2 regions of the Aliiglaciecola sp. 2_MG-2023 genome follow, and region 2 is predicted to be linked to the other one. Evidence: predicted binding sites of a transcription regulator. Region 2 holds the regulator's gene; the other holds the start of a gene.

Region 1 (15,357 bases), on a different contig from region 2:
ATAATATTTGAATCACACGAAGCAACGGCATTGGTTAGCGTAGCCAATGTGCCTTGATGATTAATTAGCTCTATTCTTACCGACGCTTTGAATTCACCTTGAGCTTCGCTATCCCAATGCATTGGTAAAACACGTTGAGGCTCTTCTTTACTTAGCTTACGAATGTTACTGCAACCTACCTGATGGATAACCATGCCCCGACCAGGACTAAGAATCGCGATAATTTCATCATCGGGAATCGGGTAACAACATTTGGGGTAGGTCACTAACAAGCCTTCAGTGCCTTTAATCGCCACATTACGGCCTTTATCTGGCAGCTCTTCAGACTCGCCCAACAGTCGTCGAGCGACAATGGCACTGAGTTCATTACCTAAACCAATATCTGAAAGCAATTCGTCAAAAGAATCATGTTTGGTTTCAGCCACAACACGATCTCTATCTTCTTGCGGAATATCGTCTAATCTTCTCGCCCCTAAAGCATGTCTAAGTAAACGATTACCCATACTGATGGCTTCTTTGGACTGCTGGCGCTTAAGGTAGTGGCGTATATTAGAACGGGCTCTGGCACTGACCACGAAATTGAGCCAGTTGGCGTTAGGTTTTGCTCTTGGAGAGGTAATTATTTCCACCGATTGACCATTTTGCAGTGGCTTATTAAGTGAGTAGTTACGTCGTTCTACTCGCACACCCACACAAGAGTTACCTACATCAGTATGCACTGCGTAAGCAAAGTCGACGGGCGTGGCACCCATGGGTAATTCTATAATTCGGCCGTCTGGTGTAAACACGTATATTTCATCAGGAAACAAATCGGTTTTAACGTTTTCTATAAATTCAAATGATGAACTTGCACTTTGTTGCAGTTCTAATAAGGATTGCATCCACTTGCGTGCTCGAACTTGCGCCGTAGTGCCTTGCTGCGTTTCACCATCATCTTTGTAAATCCAATGTGCGGCGACGCCTTTGTCAGCCATCTGATCCATTTCAGCAGTTCGAATCTGAATTTCAACAGGAATACCATGAGGTCCAATCAAAGAAGTGTGTAATGACTGATAACCATTGGTGCGTGGAATGGCCACGTAATCTTTAAAACGACCTTCAATAGGCTTATACAAACCATGCATAGCCCCTAACCCGCGATAGCAATTATCGACAGAGGAGACTATCACCCGAAACGCATATATATCCATGACTTCGTTGAACAACAATTCTTTGTTCTTCATTTTCCGATAAATCGAATACAAATGTTTTTCGCGGCCAATGACTTGCGCATCAAGGCCATGGGCTTTTAAACGAGTTTCCACTTCATTGCGGGTATTTTCAATGATTTCTTTGCGGTTACCGCGAGCTTGTTTAACGGCCGCCGAAAGAGCTCGATGACGCATCGGGTACATGGCTTGAAAACCTAAGTCTTCTAGCTCATTTTTAATATCGTGGATACCGAGTCGGTGAGCAATAGGCGCATAAATTTCGAGGGTTTCTCTGGCAATTCTGCGACGCTTATCTGGTCTTAGCGAACCTAAAGTGCGCATATTGTGGGTTCGGTCTGCGAGTTTAATCAGAATGACCCGGATATCTTGCACCATCGCCATCATCATTTTACGGAAATTTTCGGCTTGGGCTTCTTGTTTGGTACTAAACTGGATTTTATCCAGCTTAGACACCCCTTCCACTAAATCGCCAACAGTTTCACCAAATGCTTCAACCAGATCTTCTTTGGAATAATGGGTGTCTTCTATCACATCGTGTAATAACGCAGACTTGATGGTTTCTTCATCAAGGTTCATGTCGGCAAGTATGCCTGCAACGGCAACTGGATGGGTAATGTAAGGATCACCGCTGGAACGCATTTGTCCATCATGTGCATCTTGGGCTAAAACGAAGGCAGCCTCAATCCCCTTGACCGCGTCTAGAGGTAGGTAATCACTTAATTTGTTTTTAAGGCCTTCGAATAAATACACTTAACACATGCTTTTAGTTGACTTAGGAGTTAAGAATACGGAGATTTTGTAAGCTTGTCAGCCTATAAGTTTGTCCTGAACTCATATGAGTTCAGGATTGGCTTATTTTTACTCAGACAGGATGTTAGCAACTGACGAGAATTCAGCTTGATCGTGCTCTTGTTGGTCACGAATTGCTTCAGCTGCAATTGTTGAAGCATCAACAAAACCTTCTTCAATTTCACGAAGAGCGATTACTGTGGGCTTATCATTTCCCATAGGAACATGAGCGTCTTTGCCTTCAATAGCAATCTGACGTGCGCGCTTAGCAGCAACTAATACTAAATCGAAACGATTGCCAATTTTGTCTACGGCATCTTCTACTGTTACACGAGCCATATATTTCTCCGAGGTGGTCGATATGTCTAAAGGTGTTCAAAAAAAGGTCGAGTAGTTTACGTTTTTATTGGTCTAAAGGAAAGATCTTTCACGATCATTAGACTGTTTATTTTCCGAGTAAATCAGCAAATAAGCCAGCATGCCGAATTACTTGCTTCTCTTTTCGTAGTCTGCGAGCACTTACTATCGCATCTAACTCATTTAAAGCTGATTCGAAATGATCGTTGACGACAATAAAATCAAATTCATGATAATGGGAAATTTCTGACTCCGCTTCTTGCATTCGCTGCTCGATCACCTCTTGAGAGTCTTGATTGCGTTGTGTAAGACGACGGAAAAGTTCTTCTCGAGACGGTGGCGCGACAAAAACCGTCGCAGTGTCAGGAATTTGCGCTTTGACCTGACGCGCTCCTTGCCAGTCAATATCTAAGAAAATATCGGTACCTTCTTTAAGGGTTTTTTCTATTACCACTCGCGACGTACCGTAATAATTTCCAAATACTTCAGCCCATTCGAAAAAAACCTGCTGTTTGATCAAATCCTCGAACTCCTCTCTTGAGACGAAGTGATAGTGTTGACCATCGACTTCTCCGGGTCTAGGAGCGCGGGTTGTATGCGAAACTGAAACCTGCAGTTTATTGCTATGCATATTCGACTCACTATGCCTTTCTATTAGCGCATTAATGAGACTAGATTTACCTGCTCCTGAAGGAGCGGCCAAAATAAATAAGTTACCGGGTGCTTTTGCCATAAAATTTAATAAAATAACTGTCGCGAATTTTTAGCAATGTTAACATATTCTGACTTATTACCTAACTAGCGAATCACAAAATGAATGACAGCCAGTATCACCAACTTGTAGATGACATGTTTATCCAACTGGAAGAAGCGTTAGATGCCTGCGAAGTGGATATCGACTACGAATCAGCAGAAGGAATTTTAACCCTAGAGTTTCAAAATAAAACCAAGATTATTTTGAACAAACAAGCACCTTTGCACCAACTTTGGGTGGCGACCAAATTCAATGGTCATCATTTCAATTATCAAGATGAAGTATGGATAGATGAGCGCACCGGTGTTGAATTTTGGTCATTTATTGATGAAGCTGCCAGTAAACAAGCAGAGCAAAGCGTAAAATTGTCATAATTTAAATCAAAGGAAGTAGCTAAATGACTGAGCAGATATTGCCCTACGTAGAAGTAAATCCCAAAAAGCCATACGATGCCGTTGTAATTTGGATGCATGGTCTAGGGGATTCTGGTAATGGATTCGCGCCAATCGTGCCCGAATTAAAGTTACCGGAAAGTATGGCGGTACGGTTTGTGTTCCCTCACGCGCCTGTAAGACCAGTAACCATCAATAATGGTATGCCGATGCGTGCTTGGTACGATATTAAAACCATGGATTTTAATAATCGCGCAGATGTGGACGGAGTGTTGGACTCAGCAGCTAAAGTCAGTGATTTAATTGAAGCCGAAAAAGCCAAAGGAATATCAGCTGATCGCATTGTGTTGGCCGGTTTTTCACAAGGCGGAGTTATCGCACTTCACCTAGGCACTCGATACCCAGAAAAGCTAGCTGGCATTATGGCGCTTTCAACTTATATGTCTGAACCAGATAAGTTTGCCAGTGAAGTTCATCAGGCCAATAAAAACACACCTATTCTATGTGCCCATGGCCAGCAAGATGAAGTAGTACCAATGTTTTTAGGACATGCTGCGTTTAAAGTGCTCGAAGATATTGGTTACCCTGTGAAATGGAAAGAATATCCAATGCAACATAATGTTTGCCCCCAAGAAATTAAGGATGTTTCAGAGTGGTTGCAGGAGCGTTTAGGTTAACTAGCAAATACTTAACCTAAGCAACTCAGACTTGCCAACGTTACGCTAACGCGGTATATCTTATTAAAAGAGCGGTAATTTAAGCAAAGTAATAGCAATTTCAACCGTCATCATAAATCGCCATGTGGATGAATTTGATTTCGTTCACCTTGGGTGGTGACATGCTTTATAAAATACCAGCCTTAACCTCATTTATCTAAATACATAAAAATACCAATATGCAGACACTCGGCTGTGTCTTGGTATTCGTAATTTACTGCCCCACAAGTCTTATCAATGACTAGATTGGTTGGGTTCAATTGCAATGCAATACGCAGAATAATTACAAACGTGGCTTTTACACAGATTTTAGAACAATACTTTAAATTTGTCCTATAGCTGGAATTGTTTTCCAGTTTCGACCTTTTCGATGTTAAGGCAGTATTATGAGTGATAGTTTACCGGAAATAACTGATCCGCAACGTGGTCGATATCAAAATATTGGATTATTGGCTGGGCCTGCCCTATTCGTTTTAATGATGCTTCTAGGAGCAAATCAAACAACAATGGATCCTACCGCTTGGCGCGTCGCGGCTGTAGGTATGTGGATGGCACTATGGTGGGCAACAGAATCCGCGCCCGTCCCTGTCACCGCATTTTTACCCATAATTACCTTTCCCTTTCTAGAAATAACAACTCTAGCAGACGCCACATCCCATTATGCTAACCCAATTATTTATTTGTTTATGGGAGCCTTTATCCTAGCATTGGCGGTTGAACGCTGGAATTTACATAAACGAATAGCCCTAGTCATTTTGTCTTATACCGGCACCGATGGTCGAAATCTGGTTGGTAGTTTTATGGTAGTCGCGGCATTGCTTTCAATGTGGATGACAAATACTTCCACTACTATGATGTTAATGCCCATCGCCTTATCGGTTACGCATATAATTTCTGAGCAAAATGCGCACCTCAACAAACGGCAAATTAAGTCTTTTCAAGTAGCAATGTTACTGGGTTTAGCCTACGCCGCTACAATCGGTGGATTAGCCACACTAGTTGGTACTCCGCCTAATGCATTGTTAGCTGCATTTTTAAATGAAAACTATGATATCAAACTCACTTTCGCTAGCTGGATGGCACTTGGCATACCTGTAATGTTGCTAATGTTGCCGCTGGCTTGGTGGTCTCTAACACGCTGGACTTTTAAGATCGATATTCCAGCAAATCCAGTAGTCCATGAGCACTTAACCGAGTTACGCCAAGCATTAGGGCCAATGAGTCGTGCCGAAAAGCGAGTAGCAATAGTATTTGCTCTAGTTGTCACATTTTGGATTGTTAGACGCCCTATCTCGTTACTTCTTGGTATCGACTTTTTAACTGATACAGGAATAGTAATGACCGCGGCGTTACTATTGTTCTTACTTCCAAGTGGTAACAAAGCTCAACCGCAAATAATGACTTGGGACGATGTAAGTCGGCTACCCTGGGGAGTGTTGATTTTATTTGGTGGCGGATTAAGTTTAGCCGCAGCAGTTTCTTCATCTGGGCTGGCAGCATGGTTGGGAAGTAGCTTAATGCCTTTAGGCACATTTGGTGTATTTGTGTTGGTGATCGCAGCTACTGCATTGGTTATTTTCCTAACAGAACTAACCAGTAATGTTGCAACAGCGGCAACCTTCTTACCAGTAGTAGCGGCCGTTGCATTAGAGCTTGGTGTATCTCCGTTAGTGTTGTGTATTCCTATTACCTTAGCTGCAAGCTGTGCCTTTATGTTACCTGTTGCAACACCTCCAAATGCGATAGTTTTCGCCTCAGGTTTGCTCAATATTCCACAGATGATAAAAGCGGGTTTTGTACTAAATATTGTGGGTTTAATTCTTATTAGTGCTGTTTCATTGTGGCTAGCGCCATTAATATTTTTATAAATAACAGCATGAACTTTTATAAGAGCCGCGTCTCAAGGCCATGATTATTTAGATAATGAGATTAAACAGCACAAGCGACGGTTTTAAAAAAGGCGTCTATGGCACATTTTATAAACTCTTATTGAGTATTCTAAATTAGCTATCCGTAAAAAAGTAAGTGTTCACACTGCCTTTACCCTATATTAAATAGGTTTTAGTGAACATCCCATGTAAAATACGTAAGCGTTGCGATTCCCGTAATTCTACCGTGATAAAATTGTGATGAAATTTTAAGTCTGAATAGCCGGTTTTGTAAGTAACTATAATTTACTTACCAAATCGGATTCCTCATGAACGCTTTAAAAGTACTAATATTTGCCTTAACCAGTTTGTTTTTCACTGCGGCTCACGCTTCAGATCCCATTGAGACAGGCTTTTTTAATAATCACGCTATTTATGGTTACGATACAGTGGCCTACTTCACCGAAAACAAACCTGTAAAAGGTAACAAACAGATTAGTTATGATTGGCGTGGCGCGCAGTGGCATTTTTCATCGGAAGAACATAAAGCCATGTTTGCCGCAAATCCCGAGAAATATGCCCCCCAGTACGGTGGATATTGCGCTTACGCAATGGCTGATGGCAACTTAGTTGGTATAGATGAAGAGGCATTTACAATTGTAAATAACAAACTCTATCTAAATTATAGTATCGGCGTGATGGAAAAGTGGCTCGAAAACCGTGATGAATATATTCGAAAAGCTGACGAGCAATACCCATTAGTGGTTAACTTTTAAACTTTTTTCATTGCTATTGATGCAGATCAGCTTGGTTGTTAGGTTTTTTACAACTCTGCTGTACCAATCCGGTCAGCAAAACCTTAAAATGGTGTTAAAAGGTTAATCGGATTGTTTATGACTCGCTCAGTAATTAAAATTGCTACCCGTAAAAGTGCCCTTGCTCTTTGGCAGGCAGAATTTGTCAAAGCAGAATTAGAAAAGGCGCACCCTCACATTGCAATTGAACTAGTCCCTATGACTACAAAGGGCGATGTGATTTTAGATACACCACTTGCAAAGGTAGGTGGTAAAGGATTGTTCATCAAGGAATTGGAAGTGGCTATGCAAAAAGGCGAAGCCGATATTGCAGTGCATTCCATGAAAGATGTTCCTGTCGAATTTCCCGATGGTTTTGGTTTACACGCTATTTGCCAACGGGAAAATCCATTAGATGCGTTTGTATCCAACAAATACGAAGATATTGTTTCCCTACCCAAGGGCGCGATTGTTGGCACTTCAAGCTTACGTCGGCAAGTCCAGCTCAAAGCGTATCGCCCAGATGTGCAGATAAAAGATCTGCGCGGCAACGTGAATACCCGCTTAGCGAAGCTAGATGAAGGCCAATACGATGCAATTATTTTAGCATCAGCGGGGTTAATTCGTTTAAATATGGCTGACCGCATACGACAAGAAATTAGTAGCAGGGTCTCTTTACCAGCTGTTGGTCAAGGTGCTGTAGGGATTGAATGTCGTACTGAAGACGCAGAATTAGTGGCATTATTACAACCCTTGAATCACCCTGATACTGCGACCCGTGTGGTGGCAGAACGGGCGCTTAACGCTAAACTGCAAGGTGGCTGTCAGGTCCCCATCGGCAGTTTCTGCGAAATCATAGATAATCAACTACACTTGCGTGGTTTGGTAGGCTCTATTTCTGGAAAACAGATTATTATGGCTGAGCAGTACGGCGATATTGCAGAACCCGAACAACTTGGTAATGCAGTAGCTGAGAAATTGTTAGAGCTAGGCGCACAAGAATATTTAGCAGAAGCATACGTGTAACATAAATGTCTATTTTATTGCTGCGGCCAAAAGAAAAATTTGAAAAAAGTACCCGTTACTTGCAACAACAAGGTATTAGAACCGTTGGTGTAGGACTGATAGAAATAGACATCAATCAGGATAATCTACAGCAATTTGCGCAAACTATTTTAGCCATGGATGCACAGCAAATTAGCCGTAGTAAGTGCATATTTGTCAGCACGCACGCTGCCGAAATCGTTATTGAAGGTGTCAAAGGTTGGCCCTCTGAACTCGCTGTTTTTGCGGTAGGTCCAAGCACTGGTGAGCGTTTAACACAATTAACCGAGCAAGTAATTGTGCCTGACATGGCCTGTTCAGAAGGCTTATTGTCGCTCCCACAATTGCAAAATTTATCGAGCCACAAAGTATTTCTGCTAAAAGGTGTTGGCGGCCGCAAAATGTTACCCTCAGAACTGCAACAACGAGGGGCTGAGGTGGAACATATCAACCTCTATAATCGTTTGCCATGTGTAAATTATTCGCAAACAGAAGCTTGGCAGCAGCAAGACATTCAATGTATTGTGGCTACAAGTGGCGAAATTATCCAAGCAGCATGGGACAAATTTGACCAAAATTGGTTAAAATCTACACCTTGGATTATGGTTAGTCAGCGTCTTGCCGATTATGCAACTAAACTAGGTATACAACAGGTATATCTCAGTGCTGGTGCAAGTGACGAGCAATTAAAAGACGCAATCAATCAATTTTTGGAGCGCTAAATGACGGAAAAAGACAAAATCACCGCCCTCGAAGAGGAAATGAAAGCCTTGGAAATCGAGAATGCGTCCTACGTCGAAGTAAAGGAACAGCCGAAGCCCAAAGCTAAAGCTGAAACAAAAAGCGAAAAACCGCCATTTACGCCCAAATCTAAGAACACTCCAGGCAAAGATGCGCCAGCTAAAGGTAAATCGAAGACTGGATTTTTATGGTTTGTCACATTAATTAATTTGCTTTGCCTCTTGGCTATTGCAGCTGCCGGTTATTGGTTTTGGCAACAATGGAATAGTACGTTAAATAATGAAAATGCAACTTTGACGGCGCAAAGTGAAACTATTTCAGAGCAAGGTCGAACAATTGACCAATTGGCTCGTCAGTTAGGTACTCAACAAACAGAGTTTGAAGAGTCCATCGCCAAACAAAACGAATTAACTAACCAAGCATTGACCCAAGCGCAAGCCAATAGTAAAAATCTTGCAGACGTATCAGGTCGTCGTCCGGCCGATTGGTTATTAGCAGAAGCAGATTATTTGGTCCGCATGGCCGGTCGAAAACTTTGGTTGGAAAATGATGTCCGCACTGCCGTGGCTATGCTGCAAGCAGCAGATAGCCGATTACAAGATTTAGCGGATCCGTCTTTATTACCAGTAAGACAATTTATTGCCAGCGATATTCAAAACCTTCAACAGATCAATCAGGTTTCATTAACCTCTATCGCTTTGTCGTTATCAGGCATGGTGCAACAAGTTAATAATCTACCCTTGTCGTTACCAGAAGTAGAAGTGAAGGGTTTTGAGCCAGAAGAACTCACGGGAATGGCAAGAGTTTGGGCCTATATTGAGAGCAACTTTAAATATCAAGCCAATGAAGGACCAGTTGAACCCTTATTATCACAACAACAACAGTGGCTAGCCAAAGAGCAGTTACGTTTTGCATTAATGCAAGCGCAAACGGCAATAATGAAAGAGCAAGACACTCTGTTTAAACAAAGTTTACAACGGGCGATAGGATTAATTGTTCAGCATTATGATCTTGAAACCACTGAAGTGGCGGGCATGTTAGACGCGTTACGTAATCTCGAAGAAACGGAAGTCGCGCGTAAATATCCTCAGCAACTTGATGCCGCAAAACCATTGCAAGATATCCTAGAAAACCGAATGAGCAACGCATTCTCAAACGGGAAGTTTGAACTATGAAAAAAATCATTCTGCTGTTAATTATCATCGGCCTCATTATCGTAGGTTTGTACGCAGGTCCAGGTCTAATTAATTACCAAGGGTATTTTCTAATCGCCCTTGAAAGTGGTACTTATCAGGTTTCCATTTTCGGCTTTGTGGTTTTAGTTGTTAGCTTGTTTTTTGTGACTTGGTTATCCATCATTCTGATTAAAAAGCTCATCGATATCTTAGCAGGCTCACAAGACTGGTTGTTCGGATTTAGCAGCAGACGTAAACAAAAAGCTTTCACCAACGGCTTAATTTCACTTGCAGAAGGAAACTTTTTAGAAGCCAAAAAATCCCTAAACAAAATACGTAACGAAGATTTTGACGGCATTAACTTATTAGCTTTGGCCGAAGTGGAAGCGCAGCTTAATAACAAAGTTGATGCTCGAGAGTTATGGTATGAAGCAGCAGAAAAAGACAAAACTGCTTTAGCCGCAAATCTATGCCTTATCCGTGATTTGGTCTTAGAAAATCAGGGTGAGCAAGCACTTACACACATCAATGAAGCCTCAGAAAAGATCCAACGAGATCCAAATATCATTAAATTATGGGCCAGAGCACTAGAGCAAACTGGGAAATTTACGGTGTTAAAAGAGCACGTTAAAAAGTGGAAAAAACCACTTGGAGAGGAATACGATTACTGGTTATTAAAAGCATCAAAAGGTGAATATGCAGAAATTGCCAGCAAAGAAGGTGCGTTAAAATTGAAGGAAAAATGGCAATCTTTACCTAGAGGCGTTCGCAAAGAATCCGGTCAGGTTGCAGCTTATTCTCAACAATTGATCGATCAAGAGATGTATGAAGAAGCACAAACAATTTTAGTGAATAGCCAGAAAAGTGGTCCAATACCGGTACTGTATAATCTCTATCGACAGCTCAAAAATACCCAAACAAATGGTGCAATTAAACAGCTAGAAGGGTGGCTTAAAAAGGACGATTCCAATGTTGATATACTCTCAACTCTAGGACAACTTGCGTATAATTCTGGCGATTATATGCTTGCCGAAAAGGCCCTTTCCAAGGCCATTAAGCTTGCAAATGAACGTCGCGATGTGTTGCTTTTAGCGCAAATCAAAGAGGCGCAAAAAGACAATATTCACGCCTTAGAACTTTATAAACAAACCGTTTTAAGCGCTGATTAAGGACGCCGAAAAAGCGCCTTATCAATTTTTATATCAATCACTACAATAATCGATTTTAAAACCTCTTAGATTATTGTAGTGATGATTACATTAAATCCACTAGCACCCCGTCACTTGCTTGTACGACATTTATAAAAAACCCGCCTTATTTATCTCGAAAGCCTTGTAAAATAGCTTTTTGTAGCGTTTAATACAATTAATATTCCTAGCAATTAGCTAAATTATGTAATGAATGATACAAATAGTTCCTCGACACGAGGCAGGCCGAGAAAACTAGATACCAACGAAGGCCTAAAAAGAGCCCTAACACTCTTTCAAAGGTACGGATTTGAAAATGTATCAGTAGCCGAATTGTGCTCAACATTAAATGCAACCGCTACTTCTATTTATGCTACCTATGGAAATAAAGAGTCACTTTTTCTACGCGCCTTAGCACTGTATAAAAATCAGTTTTTAGGAAAACTTGAACAGACCCTAAAAGAATCAGAAAGCCCCAGTGAAATGTTCAGGAATTGCCTTGAAATGAGTTTAGAATTTTACCTAAACGACAATCACAGATCCGGCTGTTTAATTCTGCAAGGAAACCTCTTTTGTCGAAATAAAATTTTGCTAGAAGAAATAGCCAAACAGCAAACAGAAATACAAACAAATATAAAAATCCGTTTACAAAAATTAGAATCCGAAAACCCAGAAGAACTAGCCGATGTTTTAATGACCCTCATGCGCGGCATTGCCCTGTCTGTAAAATCTGAATCCGACGAAGACAAGCTTTATACTACTTTGGAATTTTTCTGCACTGCGTTTGATTGTTAGTATATTCAAAATAGGAAGGCTTAGAGAACATAAAGGAAAACAAAAATTAATTTAAAAAAATGAGGCCTAAATTTCCATCGTATTCACAAGATGTCGATAACTGAATCTAACCAGAAGTTTTTATCTAAGTTAGTTAGTAATCACTATTATTTTATAGTTTAAAAATCAACCTCAGCTCGATAATTTCGCAAAAAATGCCTAGGATTAAGGATAATTGAAAATAACAGTGGAAAATTCCTAGGTTTTCATTAAGATCACGCCTGCTTCCAGCGCACCCGTAGCTCAGCTGGATAGAGCGCTGCCCTCCGGAGGCAGAGGTCGTGAGTTCGAATCTCGCCGGGTGCGCCATTATCGTGCTAACAAGCTAAAAACGGTTTGAAATCTGCATTTTTACGTAACGCTTTCCACCTGCTCGCTGCCAAAGAATGTTTTACATCACCGGTTTCAAAAACAAGCCAAAATATGGCTGCTGTCAGTGCAGCAATGCGCAGCCAACTTAGCCGAAGGCGCAACGTTAGACAGTAAAAAAATGGCTAAGTCACGGGTCGTAACATTACCAGCTTTGAGAGTTTCAATGGTTGATTTACTGAATGAAATCGTGGATCAAACTCAGGCTTCATCTGCATTGATTAGGTGGTAACCGGAGCCTGATTTGGAGGGAGTGTTTGGAAATCAACCGCCTTTGTATACTCCCGCGGCTGAAAAAGCGGGTACGATTCAGAGCATTGCCCTCATTCAACCCATTGTACTTTCCCTGATGATCGCTGTGTTATTAAAACCTATCGTTCCGGCGTTGATAGTACAGTTCAAACACTATGAAATTCTGAACCTCAGTTGACAGAAGAAAAAGCAGAAGTGGTGAAATTAGATAAGAAAAAGGCCTGAGTTAGTCAATTTAATTTTTACTGCGACTTTAGGCTGATCAGGTAATTGATGATCGCCAAATTGCAGGCACAAAAAAACCGATCGCAATCGGTTTTGATAACAGAGTATGTATTACGCTTTTTTACGGCGAGCAAAACCTATTACTGCTAGGCTGAGGCCGATTATCGCTAGGGTGCTAGGCTCAGATACGACCTGTTCGGACACTGTGAAATTTGCGGCATTTAATGTATAACTTTCACTACCAGAAGGTGTTAATACAGATGCAAATGTGCCAATCAGACAAAAGCCATTACCATTCAAACAGTTATTACTTTCAGGTAAAAAGACAACTGCTAGGTCGAAAAAACTCCCATCAAGAGAAAATGTTCCTGAATCGCCATCAGAATCTCCAGAAATATGGAAACCACCTAGTGATGTATCAAAGGAGAATGTACTTACACCAAGCGTTCCTCCAGTTGACGAAATAGTCCCCATTACATCGCTTACAGTAACAACACCCCCAGTAGGCGTGCCTTCAAGGGTACCATCAATGCTGGTAAACCCATCAAACTCATATGAAAAGTCATAAATGAGTGCTGCTTGCGCAGTACTTGTTAATCCTGCAGATACCAAAACTAATACTTTTAAAAAACTATAGAATGTTTTCATTGTTTAATCACACTTCTGTTTGTTATGAATCTATATTTAATTATCTAATTTAGCAAAATTCATGTCTACCAATTAAATCAAAGACTTACGGTGTGATTTACCTTTAAGTGTAAAACTATCTGACACTATTTCTGCCGAACTGAAAAAGTTTACTGATGCCGATATCCCTATTTTATGACGCCCATGACATGAAGCTGAAGGAGCAAGATTTTGGTGGGGAGCAGTTGGACCAAAAAGCGTTAAAAGAACTATGGATTTAATGTACGACCGCATGACTAACACTCATGGTATAAACAATTTAATTTGGGTTTATACCCCTGCACAAAGCTTAGCTAGCAATTGGTATCCAAGTGATAACTATGTCGACATAGTGGGCATACTCTTTTCGCAGGGGCCTATATTGGTTAATTTTAACCAATGTTTTTTGGCCATTCCGTGACGTGATCTAGACCAAAGGTGTTAATCGTAGTAATTCGGCTTGTGACCATGAAACTATCAATCACTTGATATACGCGATGTAGACGCTTTTCACCGAGTGCGCCATTATCGCGCTGTCTTATCAAAGCTCATTACCGAACGCAGTGAGCGCATATGACTGAGATGACGTTAGCGCGAGGTGAGCTTGGCTGTCTGACGACTTAAAAATAACCATTTCACGATTTAACGCCTCCTAAACCATCACAAGCAGCCTGTAGATTTGAATTCATTGTTCGACTAATTTTTCTGGACAAATTAGAATAACTTTAGCGGGTCACGAAACAGAGGCGTGTGTTAAGTGATCGCGCCAAGTCATGCTTCATTTATTTACTAACTTGTCTAATCACGCAACAAAGTGCAAGGTAAGTTTGATAAATAAAACATCAGCGATTCTTATATAATCTCTATTAAACTAACATTAGGAAATTACGTATTTTTGTGCTAGACACAATGAAGTCAAGTTTGTTCGCGATATGATTGAGCATCACAAGAATTGATGTATAACTGATTATCGTAGCCGATTAATTCCAAGTTGGCATTTAGGATTCTAGTTTTCTCGCTAAGTCATTATGCTAAATGATAGCAAGTAATTTCGAAGAGGCTCACTTTAGTGTAAATGCAAGATTGTGCGACGATATTAGAGCTTGGCCTTTATCTTACTATTCGCCCACCAATCAGTGTCGGACCAATTGAGAATAGCTTCTTCACGCTCTTTAGATGACATGGATGCCAACAATGCTGCTATCTCAGTCGCTTTAGCTCCTACCGTATATAAAAACTCAGGTTGTCCGTTTGCGATTATCTTACGTATAGTATTATGAATCTCTTCAAGGTATTTTCCATTTTCACCTTCTGCATTGGATATACTTCGCATCCAATGCTCTATAAGTTGCGAATAAGGACCATCCTCAATCTTCTCGTTAGTTAATGATTTGAATAAATTAGATGCAAATGAAGCAGGTTGAATTGAGCTAACTTGAATTCCAAAAGCAGATACTTCATACCTTAAACTTTCCAACATTCTATCCATAGCGGCTTTACTGGCAGAGTAATGTCCATCGCAAGGTAAACCTACAGCTGAAGACAATGAGCTTACTCCAATAATTTTGCCATAGCGCTGTTGCCGGAGAAAAGGCATTACCTCTCTTATAACGTTTATGTTCCCCCAATAATTAACCTCAAAACATTGTTTAATATATTCATAATTAGCGCTTTCAATTGTTCCGATTGGATAGTGTGCCGCATTTAGAATTACAGTATCAATAGTTAATTTACTGTCTGATAACTGTTTCATTACACCTTTTATCTCAGCAATTTTCGTCACATCCATCTGCATGAATTTTATCGTTCCCAAACTGCTAGGTTTAATTTCTGGAAAGTTATCCGGAATCAACGACCTTACCGTTGCTATTATTGTGTGTCCGTCGTTAGCTAACTCTGATGCTAGAGAAGCACCTAGACCTGAGCCGGTACCAGTAATTAAAATTGTCGCCACTTCCGTCTCTCCCAATTTATAAACAAGAC
Region 2 (15,357 bases):
GTGTTTACAAAAGGAGCTGCATCTTGGAGATCAGGCAATAACGGTGTTACAAACTTTTTCGAACGAGCTTGTGCCCAGTCTCTATTACCACGAATGGTATTGATTTCACCGTTATGTGCTAAAAATCTGAAAGGTTGCGCTAACGGCCATTTAGGTAATGTATTCGTAGAAAAACGTTGATGGAATACACAAATGGCGGACTTTAAGCGTTCATCGGCAAGATCCAAATAAAAGTTTGGCAAATCTTTCGGCATTACCAAGCCTTTATATATAGTTACTAGTGCAGATAAACAGGCAATGTAAAAATCGCTGTCTTCGACTAATCTTTTTTCAACCCGTCTTCGAACCATGAATAAGCGGCGTTCTAAATCTCTTTTACGCCATCCTGGAGGAGCATTGACGAATACTTGCTCCATTTTTGGTACACCTTGGGCTGCAAGGTCACCTAAAACCGAATGGTCAACTGGCACTTCTCGCCAACCTACCACTGCTAAGGTTTCTTTGGACAATTCTTCTTCTATTGTTTGGCGAGCAATCTGTGCTTTTTCTGTATCTTGGTTTAGGAAGATCATTCCTACGCCATACTTTTTGCCTAATTTCCAACCATTTTCTGCTGCAATCAGATTGAAAAATTCATCTGGTTTTTGCAACAACAATCCACAACCATCTCCGGTTTTACCATCCGCAGCAATACCACCACGATGCTGCATGCGATCGAGGCCTTCAATTGCGGTAGTAACCAGTCTATGACTAGCTTCACCTTCAGTGTGGGCGATTAATCCAAAACCACAGTTGTCTTTTGAATCATTTGGGTTATACAAACTCATTAACGTAACTCCTTCAACCTTTGGCTGAGAAAGGTTGTACATGCCAACTAGAATGTTGGTATTTAGCTGCACTGAGCCTGACTTCTGTGGTCAGTTTTGCTCGTTGCTGGTTTATGTTGTTTTCTTGTCGTTTGTTTGAGGGTACCAGCCGGTTATCGAATTTTTATGAATTTTTAGCCAAGCGGCCTGACAAAATACCGACATTAAAGGGAGAAATCAATCCGCGCAACGAGCGAATCATTCAATTTTTCCATTGTTTAACAATTCATGATAATAAAATCAATCCAAATCAAATGCTTACAAAATTCATTTTGATCAAGTAAATCACTTCAAAAAGGCTGAAAATAGATGAGCATTTGTTAACAATACGTTTATTATTTGGTGGTTTTTGTAACAACCCACTTTATTGGTCCTTTCTAACCGCATAATTATTTAATTAAACTGCATAACTGTAAAGAACTAGCTAAGAATAATTTATATCATATTGTTTCGATTGGTAATTCAGTTGCAGTATAAATATTAAACACATTGATGTTTCTGGATAATTTAGAATTCACTCAATCATGGCTGTGTAAACCAATTCAAGGGCCTAGGAATGTCAAACTTACTCGTTTGCTTGGGTACAGATTAGTTTGCTTAAAACCCAGTTAATAAGTCTTTTGACATCTGCGCGGGTTACAAATTCAGTTTATTTAACATTAATTTAATTGAAACATTCACCTACGGTAGTGTTTCTTGATAGCATTGGTCTTCTACTCACACAGAGATTTTAGAAATGCATTCAAAAGCTCCAATTGAATCTTGGGCCATCGGCGTAGCGCGATTCGTTATCCGTTTCGGTACACTCAAAATAAGCATATTTTTTGTTTTACTAACATTGGCTTTCACCATTTGCGGTTCATATGTAATACGCATAATTATGAGTGGTGAAGTGGAAATAAAGGATTTCATTAGTGCGATCATCTTGACCATGTTAAGTGCGCCTTGGGTTCTAATTGTTTTTACTGAGTTGGTAAAACAATTGGAGCAATCAAGAGATAGTTTGTCAGAAGCCGTGCAACAACTTGAATTAATGCGCGAAGAAGATGTGCTGCGAAATCATGAATTGCAGTTATCGGTACAAAAACTTAATTACGAAATTGAACAACGTAAAAATGCGCAATTGGAACGAGAGATTGTATTTCACGATTTAGAAAGAGAAATTAATAAAAAATCTGAGCAAGAAGACCAGGCTAAACGTCTGTCTACATTACTTCGTTCTATAATCGATGCCTCTCCCGATTTAATTTATTATCGTAATGAAGAAGGTCGATTTGCTGGCTGTAACCGGGTCGCAGAACAAATGACCGGAAAGACCGAAGAAGAGCTAATTGGTCTAACTCCCCATCAAGTGTATGACGAAGATCTTGCTCGTCAAGTAGTGGCTAGTGACCATGAAGTTTTAGAAACCAATGCCAGTATTACCGAAGAAGTGTGGTTAAGATTTGCAGATGGTCGTCGTCGTTATTATGAAATGCGTAAGGTTCCTTTTTACGATAAAGAAGGTAAGCGTCTGGGTTTACTTGCTTTCGGCCGCGATATTACGGAACGTAAACAAGCCGAAAACGTTGTTACTAAAGCGAACAAAGATAAAACGGCCTTCATTGCCACTATTAGCCATGAATTGCGTACTCCCTTAAATGGTATTGTCGGTCTTAGCCGAATGCTGCGTGACACAAACTTATCGGATGAGCAGTTTGCTTGGGTAAGTACTATTTATGCTAGCGGTATCACCTTAGGGAATATCTTCAATGATATAGTTGATCTAGACAAACTTGATCGCGATAGGTTAGAGCTATCCCTTAAAACGGTTTCATTGAAAGAGTTTACCAACGAATTAGGTAGCATCATTCAATTACTAGCGGCTGATAAAGGTTTGCGTTTTGAAACGCAAATTATTGAGCCTCTGCCTTTCCAAGTGGAAGCAGACGGTACGCGCTTACGTCAGGTTTTGTGGAATTTACTATTTAACGCGGTTAAGTTTACGCAAAAAGGTAAGGTCAACTTAACGGTTGAAGCGACAGAAGAAAAACCGGGTATCAGTTCGGTCAAATTTACGATTAAAGATACTGGTGTTGGTATTCCAAAAACAGAATTAGATAAGATTTTCGCTATGTATTATCAGGTTAATCATCCTGATCATCAATCGGCAACGGGAACCGGTATTGGTTTGGCCATCTGTAAAGAAATGGTCAGTCTGATGAAAGGCCAAATTAAAGTGAATAGTGTAGTAGGGGAGGGTACCTGCTTTACAGTCGAGTTGCCCCTTACTATTAATAATAAACCTTTGCAGTTACAAGAGCTTTTGGTTCATGGCTTGCAGATTCTGTTGGTAGAAGATATCGAACTCAATGTTATGGTGGCTAAAGCTTTATTAGAGAAGCTAGGGCAAACTGTGGAAGTTGCTATGAACGGCCAAGACGCATTAAAAATGGCCCGTGAAAAGCAATACGATTTAATATTGTTAGATATTCAACTACCTGATATGACGGGATTTAATGTTGCATCAATATTACATGAAGAAGGTTTAGTGGAACAAACTCCAATAGTGGCATTGACCGCAAATGTGATTAAAACCCGTCAAGAATATTTAAATAACGGCATGGATGATGTTATTGCCAAACCGATTAAAAAGAGTCGGGTAATTGAAGTTTTTAACAACTTGTTTGTTGATCAAAAAGATATCCCGCAGTTCTCCGTAGAAGAAGCAAAACCCAGTGAATTAGAATCTATTCTAGATTTAGATTTGTTACAAATGCTGGTGGATACTATCGGTCATGAAATGGTGCGCACAAGTGTTGGAGTGTTCCAAGAAAACATGCCTGACTACATGGAAATACTCAATATAAACTTGAGTGCAAATGACAAAGAAGAAGTGTGTTCTCAAGCTCACAAAATTAAAGGTGCAGCCGGTTCTGTTGGCCTTGCTCGAGTGCAAAAAATTGCAAATCGTATTCAGCAAGGTGATCATCCAACCTGGTGGGAAAACGTGCATGATTGGGTAGAAGAGCTCGAAATGGCAGAAAAGCAGGACACTGCGAAGTTAAACGATTGGCTAAGCTCACAAAATATAGATGATTAACTTATTGGGTAAATCATCTATAGTCAATTGCGGCTGTTAACTTACTAAGCTGCGCTTTGTTAGGCATAAAGCGCAGGATTATATTGCGAAAACATAAAAGATTAGATTAATTGAGCCTTGTTTGAATGACTAATTAGCTTGTTTGCTGTTGTTTGCCGTAAATCACCAGCGCTATACCACCGAGTATAGCGCCACTTGAAATTAACATTTTCATCGTGAGTAGCTCTTCTAATAACAACAATCCACCTAGGGCTGCTATTGCGGGTACGCTGAGTTGTAACACCGCAGCCACACTGGAGCGAATGTGTGGGAGCACTTTGTACCAGATGGCATAACCAACTCCTGATGTGATCATGCCTGATGCTAAGGCGTAAACCACGCCCATTGTTTGTAATTGATTTGATTCAATAAATAACACTGGAGTTAGCACTAAACTAATAACCGATGCTCTTATAAAGTTAGAGCTTGTGTCTATTAATGGCGTTGCAGAGCGACTACCAATAATTGAATAACATCCCCAAGCTATGCCTGCCAATGCCATTAGTGTAACGCCAAAAATCGAAGGAGAGTTTACTCCAGGCGAAACAAGATAAATAAAACCGGCAAATGCGACTAACACACCCAAGGATTCAACTAAGGTTAATCGCGCACCATAATACCAACTGATGACTAACATGGTTATTTGTACACAAGCGAATAAAATTAACGCCCCTACCCCCGTATCAAGCTCAATGTATGCGTAGGAAAACCCTGCAGCATATATAAAAAGCGCTAAGCTAGCCGGCCAACTGCCTTTGTTGTTAATTTGATTGACGTTTCCTTTTATCAGCAAAATTAAGATAAGCATAATTGCGCCAGATATTAAGCGGATTAAGGTAAAAGAAGTGGCATCTATACTTGAGTCTGCTAACGCCAAACGACATAGAATTGAATTCCCCGCAAAAGCAAGCAAGGCTATGCCAATGTATACGACGAGCTGTGCAATCGATTTAATCGTTTTATTTCCTAAAACTAAACAAGCAACAAAGTGGCTGTACCTAAAAAGGCAAAAATACCTACGACGTCAGTAATGGTGGTTAAAATTACACTTCCTGCTAGGGCAGGATCTATTTTCAACTTTTTCATTACCAATGGTAAGGTTGCTCCGGCTAAACCAGCGGCAACCATATTGATCATCATGGCAAAGGCAATGACTCCTCCTAACATCCAATCTTGTTTCCAAATGGCAATGACCGATGCAATTAACACCGCCCAAATCGCACCATTAAAAAATCCAATGGCTAATTCTTTGCTCACCAACCATCTTGAGTTATCAGCACTTACGTGGCCTAGCGCCATACCACGAATAACCAAGGTTAGTGTTTGATTGCCTGCTACTCCGCCCATACTTGGGACAATTGTATTGAGAATAGCTAACACTGCCATTTGGCTTAGTGTTGCTTCAAAAAGATCACTTACGGCTGCGGCAAGAAGTGCCGTTACTAGATTTACGGCCAACCATACTGAACGCCGCTGCGTACTTTGCAATACCGGGGCGAAGGTATCTTCTTCATCATCCAAACCGGCCATACTCATCATAGAGTGTTCGGCGTCTTCGCGAATAATATCCACTACATCATCTATGGTGATACGACCCAATAGTTGTCGGCTAGAATCGACTACCGGTGCTGACAGCCAGTTATAGCGTTCGAATAATTTTGCCACTTCTGTTTCTGGCATATCAACGGGGATGGCTTCAGCTTCCTCATCCATAATATCTTCAATACTGGAGTCTGGCAGAGCCGTTAGAAGCTTAGTGACTGGTACAGTTCCAATTAAGGTGTCATTTCGACTCACAACATAAAATGTGTCAGTGCTTTCTGGAATTTCACCTTTGAGTCGCAAGTAACGCAGAATGACATCAATGTTTACATCGCTGCGTAGGGTTATGGTGTCGGTATTCATAATGAACCCGGCGGTATCCTCACCATAAGAAAGGGCTTTTTCTGCGCGCTGACGGTCTTGCTCATCCATCGATTTCAGCACGTCTTTTGAGACCGATTGCGGTAAACTGCTTAACGTTTCCGCTAAGTTATCAATCTCCATGTCTTCTAGGGCATCAACAACTTTGTCTGGAAGCATTTGTCCGATGATGCCATTACGTACATCTTCGGACAGTTCTTCTAATACATCGCCATAAAAATCGGAGTCCAACATTTCCCACAGTTCAGTTCTTGATTTGCTTGGGGAAGACTCTAGAAGAAGGGCGATGTCGCAAGCTGGCATGTCGTGAATTGTTTTGCGGACATGCATAAAGCGACCACTGGCCAAGGCTTGATTGATAGCCTTCAGTTGTCGTTGGGCGTGTTTAACCTCTAATGCTTCTGCCATGAATATGCAGCTCAATGAAAAAACTACTAATACTAATAGTCTAGAGGACTAAGGGCAGCAGGTCAGCAATTATTTGCACATTGCTTAACTATTCGTTTTCGTGAAATTTCTCAACTATGAGTTTTTCAATCGCGGCAAGGGCGTGTTCAGCATCGACTCCTTCGCTAATGACGTTAACTTCTTTGCCTTGGGAGCTTTCTAACATCATCAAGCCCAATACACTATTTGCGGAAGCCGATTTCTCCCCTTGAACTAGGGTAACAACGGCATCAAATTGATTGGCTACTTTGACTAATTCAGTAGCCGCTCTTGCGTGTAATCCAAGTTTGTTAACGATGACTATTTGCTTTTCAAATCGATTCATCGATTTAACTCTCGGTGCCTTATTTGAACATCTGGGTGAGACGCTGAAAATGTTTTAGCGAGTGACTCAGCCACATAAACTGAGCGATGTTGGCCTCCAGTACAACCGATTGCTACTGTCACGTAACTACGATTGTTTCTTTCTAGATGAGGAAGCCAAGTTGAAATGAGATTTTGAATTTGCCAGATAAATTTCGTCACTATTGGCTGTGAGCCTAAAAATATCTCGACCGGAGAGTCTAATCCACTGAGGTGCTTTAAGTCTGGCTCCCAATGTGGGTTAGGTAAAAATCGCGCATCGAATACATAATCGGCGTCTTTAGGAATGCCGTATTTAAAACCGAAGGATTCAAATACCAAAACTAGCCTAGAGCTTTTCTTGCCTAGAATTCGCTCTCGAACCAATTCAGCTAATTGATGCACCGAAAGTTTGTCTGTATCTAGATATAAGTCGGCGCGTTCCGCAATAGGGGCTAACAGTTGACCCTCTGCCTGAATCGCATCCGAAAGAGATTTGTTTTGACGAGATAACGGATGCAGTCGACGAGTTTCGCTGAAGCGTTTTATCAGCATGTCATCACTGGCATCTAAATAGACTATGGTCATGTCCCAAGTGGCAGGCAAATAATCAAGAATTTCGACTAATTCACCAGGTACCTTGGGAAGGTTTCTAACATCGATACTCACGGCCACTTGGTCATATTCATCCATAACCGTATGGGTTAGAGTCGGTAATAGGTTAACTGGGATATTGTCGACACAATAGTAACCTAAGTCTTCTAAAGACCTCAGTGCAATAGACTTTCCTGAACCAGAGCGGCCACTAATAATTATCAGTTTCATGCAACGATTGCCTCGTATAACTGAGCATTATCTTCTGCACGACGAATACGTTTCAGAATTTCCTTATCACTTAATTTTGTCGCGATGGTTGCTAAGGTTTGCAGGTGTCCGGCGGCTTTATCTTCAGGTACTAAAATTGCGAAAAATATGTCCACAGGACAATTATCCACAGCGTCAAAGTTGATAGAAGGATCACTGGTGATTAGAACTGCGACCACATCCTTTAAACCCGAAAGTCTACCGTGTGGCAATGCAATACCATTCCCGATTCCTGTGCTGCCCATCTTTTCGCGGCTAACCAGACTATTTAAAATCGTTGTCTGATCAATGTCATCGATTTTTTCTGCCGCTATCAGGCTGATAGTTTCAAGAATTCGTTTTTTACTTGTCCCCTGGACTGCACAACTTGTGCAGTCAGGGGAAAGGATGTCTTTAATTTCCATTAATTAATCTAATATATGTTAATGACGCTTAATTTTTTCCTTGTGCTTGATTACCTGTCGATCAAGCTTATCTATCAATCCGTCAATTGCTGCGTACATATCGTTGTGCTCTGAGGTTGCAAATACTTCACCTCCGCTAAGATGAACTGTCGCTTCAGCTTTTTGATTAAGCTTCTCGACATTAAGAATGACATGGACATTGTTGATATGATCAAAATGCCTTTCTAGCTTTGTAAATTTATTGTCTACATAATCTCGCAAAGAATCTGTAATTTCTACATGATGGCCAGTAAGGTTAATTTGCATATTAGCGTATTCCTTCTGTTGTTGAGCCTACAGCAGGCTCTTGCGTTGGTTAGACGGTGGGATCGATAAAGACTCCCGGTATTTTGCTATTGTCCTACGGGCGACCTGAATACCTTGGTCTGCCAGTAGATCAGCAATCTTACTGTCGCTAAGAGGCTTGGTAGGAAGCTCTGCTGCGACGAGTTTTTTAATTAATGCGCGAATTGCCGTTGAGGAGCACTCTCCTCCAGAATCAGTTGCTACATGGCTGGAGAAAAAGTATTTAAGTTCATAAATTCCTCTAGGCGTATGCATATATTTCTGTGTGGTAACACGGGAAATAGTTGATTCATGCATATCTACCATTTCTGCGACATCATTTAACACCATTGGTTTCATCATTTCAGGTCCATGCTCAAAAAAACCAACCTGCTGCTGAACAATGCAGTTTGCGACTTTGAGTAAAGTGTCATTACGACTCTCTAGACTTTTTATAAACCACTTGGCTTCTTGCATATGCGACCGAATAAATTGACTATCACTGGTGTTTTTAGCGTTCCGGCTCATTGCCGCATATTGCTGATTTACATTCAGCTTAGGCAAACTATCGGGATTTAGCTCAACTTGCCAACGACCATTTTTCTTCATCACTGAAACATCTGGAATGACGTATTCAGATTCACCGATTAACAATGAACTACCAGGGCGTGGATTGAGTGTTTGCAATAACCGCATAGCTTCTCGTAATTCGTCTTCTTTTAGACGAGTTTTACGCATTAAAGTTCGGTAATCTTTACTGCCTAATAAGTCAGCATATTCGCTGATCAATAACTTAGCTTCATTTAACCAAGGGGTGTCAGGTGCAAATTGATTCATTTGTACCATTAAACATTCTTGCGGATTTCTTGAGCCTGAACCAATAGGGTCGAACATTTGAATACGTTTTAAAACGCATTCCACCTCATCAAGTTCAACCTCTTCATGGTCGAGACTAGCAAGAACATCTTCGGTGCTGATAGTGAGGTAACCAGACTCATCAATAGAGTCGATAATTGCGATTGCTATGGCAGTATCAACTTCAGAAAAAGGCGTTAAGCGCATCTGCCACAATAGGTGATCTTGAATATTTTCGGTTGTTTCACCTTGGAAAATTTGGTCGTCATCGCCGCCACTACCACCGCTTATTGAGGCGGGGGCTGAGGAGGCACTGATATATTCGTCCCATGTGCTATCTATGGGTAATTCGTCTGGGATATCTGCTTTTTCTAATGCCTCGTTTGTATCCATGGAATCAGAACTTGCGGATACCGTCTCCTCTGAGAACTTGTCATTACTGTCTGCTAAAGCGGAATCCCCAGTAGGGATATCTGAACCGTCTTCTACTTCTAAAAGTGGATTCGATTCTAACGCTTCCTGTATTTCCTGTTGTAAATCCAGCGTTGATAATTGCAATAGACGTATAGCCTGTTGCAATTGAGGCGTCATTGTTAGTTGCTGGCTGAATTTTAATTGTAACGAGGGTTTCATTTAGTTTTTTTATTCTTACTTGTTTAGCCACAAAGCTTTGGTTAAAAACAACATACCTCTACTATAGCTTGAATTGCTCGCCAAGGTATACATCTCTGACTTGTTGATTATTTAAAACTTCTTCTGCGGTTCCAGAAGCTATCAATTCACCATGACTCACAATATACGCTTTTTCACACACGTCTAGCGTTTCACGCACATTATGATCAGTTATTAATACACCAATACCTCTATCGCGTAGGTGTTGAATTATTTTTTTTATATCGTTTACTGAAATCGGGTCAACACCAGCAAAGGGTTCATCCAATAGAATAAACTCAGGGGCGGCCGCTAATGCACGAGCGATCTCGACTCTTCTGCGCTCCCCGCCTGATAAACTCATGCCAAGGCTGTTACGAATATGGTTAATATTGAATTCATCCAATAATGCATCCGCTTGCTCTTCTCGCTGATCAGAACTTAATTCTTTTCGGGTTTGCAAAATTGCCATGATATTTTGGTAAACGGTTAACTTACGAAATATAGATGATTCTTGAGGAAGATAACCAATTCCTTTTCGTGCACGGATGTGCATGGGTTGTAAGGTTAACTCGGTCTGATCAATATAAATCTCGCCTTTATCGAGTGGCACTAACCCAACAATCATATAGAAGGTGGTCGTTTTACCAGCACCATTGGGACCTAACAGGCCAACAATCTGTCCAGTAGAAACTTCAATGCTTACATCTCGCACCACTTGCCGAGATTTATAAGACTTCGCTAAATTGGTCGCTTTTAACGTTGCCATTAAGGTTTTTCATCCTGCAACTTGTCTTGCTCTTCTTCAGTTTTTTTAGTGTCGTCAGTTTGCCGATTGCGAATGCTTTCGGGTTGGAAAATGGCAGTGACACCGCCTTCTGCGTTGCCGTCACTTTCTGCTATCAATTGCTCTAATTCCATATTAAATTGAATCGATTCACCTTTAACAAGGCTACTATCCTGATTTAATTCGGCTGCACCATTGAGTGTCAGAGTACGATTCGATACTTCATATTTAATTTCATTGGCCGCGGCGCTAATATTACTGCCATCATCGAGGGTTTGGCTGTATTTTGCTGGTTTACCTCGGGCAATAAAAACTTCTTTACCTTCCCCTAAACCCGCAATAACCTCGACTTCGTCAGCCAAAATTTCAAGGCTACCTTGGGTGATTTTGACGTCTTTTCTAAATATCGACGTTTTGGTTTTGCCATCAAAAAAATTCGACTTTGAGTCAACTTTGATTGGCAAGCTAAAATCGTTCTCACCGGCAATAATAGCGGCGCTGAACATTAAGCTAATAAATAAAGCGCTAACGCGGCGCATATTGAGTTTGCACATGATTTTTAAGTTCATATTCCTGTGTAGTTAAATTTGCTACAAAACCGTTACTTTTAACAATGAAATCTTTCCCGTTTATCTCAACCGGTTCGTCAGACATCATTGTTTTATCGACTAAATTAATTTCTAAAAACTGGGTTCTGATTGTTTGCACAAATCCCGATTCATCGAGGCTTCTAATCTCTACATCAGTTTCTAATTGAATTCGATTATCTTCATACAGCGTGCCTTCCTCAGCTTCTACATGCCAAGGCGTTTGCTCATCGGAAACATAGATGGTGTATTTAGGTTGGCTGAATAAAGTGAAGCCTAGGATTTGATAATGTTCCATTTTAAGCGCGAATACCTGATGATTCACTTCGCCGTTTTCATTGTAAAGAGTGCTGCGCATATTTCTCGCCTGATAATTAGGCTGCCAGGAATCTTCATTACTAGAATCTGTCTGTTCTGGATCTGAACCCATCCACCCTGGCACATATACCATCAAGACTAGCACAAACAAGATGCCAATGCTTAGGGTGATACGATTCATACACTACTACCGTAAATACGATTTAATTTGTTGTTGGCAAACAAAATTAGATCACAGATTTCTCTCACTGCGCCAGCACCACCAGTTGTTTTAGTGACATATTCTGCCACTGATTTCACATATGGGTGGCCATTAGGAACACTGATCGACACACTGCTTTGTTCAAACATACCTACATCAGGCATATCATCACCCATTGACGCGATATTCTCTTTTTTCAGGTTTAATCCCGTTTTGAGTTTATGTACTGCGGTCTTTTTGTCTTCGACACCTTGAATGATCAGAGACACGCCTAGGGCTGACATTCTATTTTCCACAATGGCGGACTGGCGACCAGTGACTATTGCCACATCAATGCCAATTTCCAACATTGACTTTACGCCATAGCCATCAAGTGTATGAAACGCTTTAAGTTCTTCACCATTGTTTCCCATAAAAATGCTGCCATCAGAGAAGATGCCATCTACGTCACACACCAGTAATTTAATTTTACTAAGCTTATTAATGAAATGGTTATTAACTGGACCATAAAGGGTTTCAATAATTGACACTAAACAACTCCGGCTTTTAGTAACATATGCATATTTAATGCGCCAACTGGCTTATTTTCATGATCTACTGCAAACATTGAATTGATACTGTATTTCTCCATCAAATTAAGTCCTTCAACTGCTAACATTTCCGGTCGACCCGTTTTGCTGTTAGCTGTCATTACCTCAGAAACTGGGGTTGAGTGTATATCAATCCTATCGTCAAGGATGCGGCGCAAGTCACCATCTGTAAAAATCCCAACCAACTTGCCAGTTTCGTCTATTATTCCTGTCATTCCTAGCCCTTTTCGAGAAATTTCGAACAAAGCATTGCGCACGGTTTGATCTAATTTCACTAAGGGTAACTCATCACCTGTATGCATGATATCTGCAATTGTTAATAACAGCCTACGACCTAAGCTTCCACCTGGATGAGACAGCGCAAAATCGGCGGAGGTAAACCCACTGGCGTTTAATAATGCTATAGCTAATGCATCACCCATTGCCAAAGTTGCAGTCGTACTGGCGGTTGGTGCTAACCCTAACGAACAGGCTTCTTGTTCTACCTTAATACACAGTACTTCATCAGAGTGTTTACCTAACGAGCTGGTAGTACTGTTTGTCATTGAAATGATGGGGACTTCCATTCGTTTAACCACGGGGATTAAATTCAGTAACTCCGCCGTTTCACCAGAGTTAGAAATAGCCAACAATACATCCTGGTTGGTTATCATCCCTAAATCACCATGGTTAGCTTCTCCAGGATGCATGAAAAAGGCGGGGGTGCCAGTGCTGGCTAGCGTGGCGGCAATTTTATGGCCTATATGACCTGATTTCCCCATGCCACAAACAACCACTTTTCCTTTACAGTTTTGAATGATTTGACAACTTCTTTCAAAACTTTCATCAATATATTCTCGCAACTGTAGAATCGCTTTAGACTCTATTTCCAAAACCTTAAGTGCCGATGCGATATAATCTGAAGACATAGTTAATTCCCTTTATTTACATAAACAAGAATGCGCAATAGGCTAGATAACAAACGACGAAGGCTACACCTTCCCAACGGTTTATTTGCCTTGTGCCTCGGATATTAAAACTAAATAAAATAAGTAAGACGGTCACGAATAACATGGCGTACATATCTCGATTGGCGACATTTTCGTCTATTATTCCTGGGGATATAAGTCCAGGCATAGCCAATACGGCAAGAATATTGAAAATGTTTGAACCAATGATATTGCCTAATACGAGATCGTCTTCGCCTTTCAATACTCCGGCTATACAGGCTGCCAATTCCGGTAAACTAGTACCGAGCGCTATAATGGTTAACCCAATAAGTAATTCACTCATTCCCAAGTATCTTGCGATATGAACAGCAGAGTCAACCATGAAGTGCGCGCTCAAGGGGAGGAAGATAAGCCCTAAAACAACCCAAAAAATAGCTTTTGATGGCGGTACATCGCGGGGAATTTCATCGGCGGTTTCTGTGTGCAATGGATCATTTTTTTCAGCACTTAGAGATATCCAGGTTAACCCCCCAATCGTAAACACAAATAAAGCGATTAACACTAAACCTTCAATAAAGCTTAAATGACCATCTGCTAAAAAGTAAACGGCCAACAAAGTCACAGATAACAGAACAGGAAGTTCGCGCTTAATCGTACTACTTGAAACCATCAATGGCTTTAATATCGCGGTTATACCCAGTACCAAGGCAATATTAGTAATATTAGAACCAATGGCATTTCCGACAGCGGTATCAGGGTTATTATTTAAAGATGCTGTCGCTGAGACAACTATTTCAGGCGCAGATGAGCCCATGGCAACTATTGTTAATCCAATAACCATGGGCGAAACGCCAATGTTGGTGGCGAGTGCTGAGGCACCATAAACAAATTTGTCGGCGCTCCAGCTAAGAACAGCTAGACCGGCTATAAAAATAAGGATTTCTAATATCACTTGACTATTTCTTTAAAAAACAATGATATGATTATCGCAAAATACATATGTAATTCCTAATGACTTTACAATAATAATTTATCGTCTCAGATAAGCCATAATTTTACTTATCTAAACGGACCTTTACTTTGTATTTACAATCTTTGATCAAGATATTGTGACCTATCAATTTATATCAAGGCTGAATAGGTGTTATCTAAAATATTATAGCCACAACAACAGATACAATTCGTTTTGCGTTACGCTTTGTTACAAATCGAAGCAGTTAGTCAATAACGCCCCATAATCTATACTGTTATCATTCATTTAAATAGCGTGATTAATTTTGGTCATTTTGAGTGGAATAATTGTTTATTAACCTTGAAAAACGATAAAATGGCCTCAAATCGTCGCATCGGTTGAAACATTTTAGGTATTTGTCGTGTCTACTCATCCAGGCCACTCGGAGTTTCGGTGAAAAATTTAATAGAAATAGATAGTTTGACCTTTAAACGTGGTAACCGTGTAATTTACGACAATATTTCGTTACACATACCAGAAGGGAAAACCACGGCAATAATGGGTCCTAGTGGGATCGGTAAAACAACGCTTTTAAAACTGATTGGTGGGCAGTTGCGCCCCAACAGTGGTGATATTCAATTTCGTGGTGAATCCATTCCAGGAATGAGCCGTAAACGATTATTTCATGTTCGCCGTCAGATGAGTATGTTGTTCCAAAGTGGTGCTTTATTTACAGATATCAGTGTTTTCGACAACATTGCATATCCTTTGCGTGAACACAGTAACTTGTCTGAGGATTTAATTAAAACCATTGTTTTATTAAAACTTCAAGCGGTAGGGCTACGCGGTGCAGTCAATTTAATGCCCAGTGAATTATCTGGCGGAATGGCGCGTCGAGCAGCGCTTGCTCGGGCTATTGCATTAGATCCTGAGTTGATTTTGTACGATGAACCCTTTGCCGGACAAGATCCGATATCTATGGGTGTACTGGTTAAACTGATTAAAGAATTAAATAACGCGTTGAATTTGACCAGTGTGGTGGTAACCCACGATGTAAAAGAAGTGATGAGTATCGCCGATCATGTTTACATTCTGGCCGAAAAGAAAATTATTGGCTCAGGGACTCCTGAGGAAATTAAGCAAAGCGACTCAGCGTTAGTGCAACAATTTTTACGTGGTGAAGCAGATGGACCTG

Evidence for each region. Region 2 encodes sigma-54, which starts transcription at its own class of promoters, with help from an activator protein. Its sites were predicted from a motif close to GTTGGCACGNNNNTNGNNT; they were not measured.
Region 1: Q4567_RS07875 (PEP-CTERM sorting domain-containing protein) is a predicted target of sigma-54. The motif match lies at 13,407-13,425, and genes of this name have one in related genera.

What each region holds. Positions count from the first base shown of each region.
Region 1 covers NZ_JAUORY010000006.1:1,445-16,801, forward strand. Annotated here, with positions in the region: gene spoT (bifunctional GTP diphosphokinase/guanosine-3',5'-bis pyrophosphate 3'-pyrophosphohydrolase) at 1-1,961, opposite strand, end outside; gene rpoZ (DNA-directed RNA polymerase subunit omega) at 2,070-2,339, opposite strand; gene gmk (guanylate kinase) at 2,446-3,090, opposite strand; gene cyaY (iron donor protein CyaY) at 3,171-3,485, shown strand; gene Q4567_RS07820 (alpha/beta hydrolase) at 3,509-4,180, shown strand; gene Q4567_RS07825 (DASS family sodium-coupled anion symporter) at 4,606-6,087, shown strand; gene Q4567_RS07830 (YHS domain-containing (seleno)protein) at 6,417-6,863, shown strand; gene hemC (hydroxymethylbilane synthase) at 6,981-7,907, shown strand; gene Q4567_RS07840 (uroporphyrinogen-III synthase) at 7,913-8,647, shown strand; gene Q4567_RS07845 (uroporphyrinogen-III C-methyltransferase) at 8,648-9,841, shown strand; gene Q4567_RS07850 (heme biosynthesis protein HemY) at 9,838-11,010, shown strand; gene Q4567_RS07855 (TetR/AcrR family transcriptional regulator) at 11,239-11,823, shown strand; tRNA gene Q4567_RS07860 (tRNA-Arg) at 12,095-12,171, shown strand; gene Q4567_RS07865 (hypothetical protein) at 12,299-12,463, shown strand; gene Q4567_RS07870 (hypothetical protein) at 12,476-12,661, shown strand; gene Q4567_RS07875 (PEP-CTERM sorting domain-containing protein) at 12,820-13,356, opposite strand; partial or broken gene Q4567_RS22250 (glycosyl hydrolase) at 13,556-13,795, shown strand; gene Q4567_RS07880 (SDR family NAD(P)-dependent oxidoreductase) at 14,471-15,328, opposite strand.
Region 2 covers NZ_JAUORY010000020.1:68,219-83,575, forward strand. Annotated here, with positions in the region: gene gltB (glutamate synthase large subunit) at 1-827, opposite strand, end outside; gene arcB (aerobic respiration two-component sensor histidine kinase ArcB) at 1,603-3,948, shown strand; gene Q4567_RS17265 (DMT family transporter) at 4,082-4,900, opposite strand; gene mgtE (magnesium transporter) at 4,960-6,318, opposite strand; gene Q4567_RS17275 (HPr family phosphocarrier protein) at 6,407-6,682, opposite strand; gene rapZ (RNase adapter RapZ) at 6,679-7,524, opposite strand; gene ptsN (PTS IIA-like nitrogen regulatory protein PtsN) at 7,521-7,967, opposite strand; gene hpf (ribosome hibernation promoting factor) at 7,986-8,273, opposite strand; gene Q4567_RS17295 (RNA polymerase factor sigma-54) at 8,301-9,779, opposite strand; gene lptB (LPS export ABC transporter ATP-binding protein) at 9,841-10,566, opposite strand; gene lptA (lipopolysaccharide transport periplasmic protein LptA) at 10,566-11,123, opposite strand; gene lptC (LPS export ABC transporter periplasmic protein LptC) at 11,110-11,670, opposite strand; gene kdsC (3-deoxy-manno-octulosonate-8-phosphatase KdsC) at 11,667-12,221, opposite strand; gene Q4567_RS17320 (KpsF/GutQ family sugar-phosphate isomerase) at 12,221-13,189, opposite strand; gene Q4567_RS17325 (calcium/sodium antiporter) at 13,206-14,162, opposite strand; gene Q4567_RS17330 (ATP-binding cassette domain-containing protein) at 14,616-15,357, shown strand, end outside.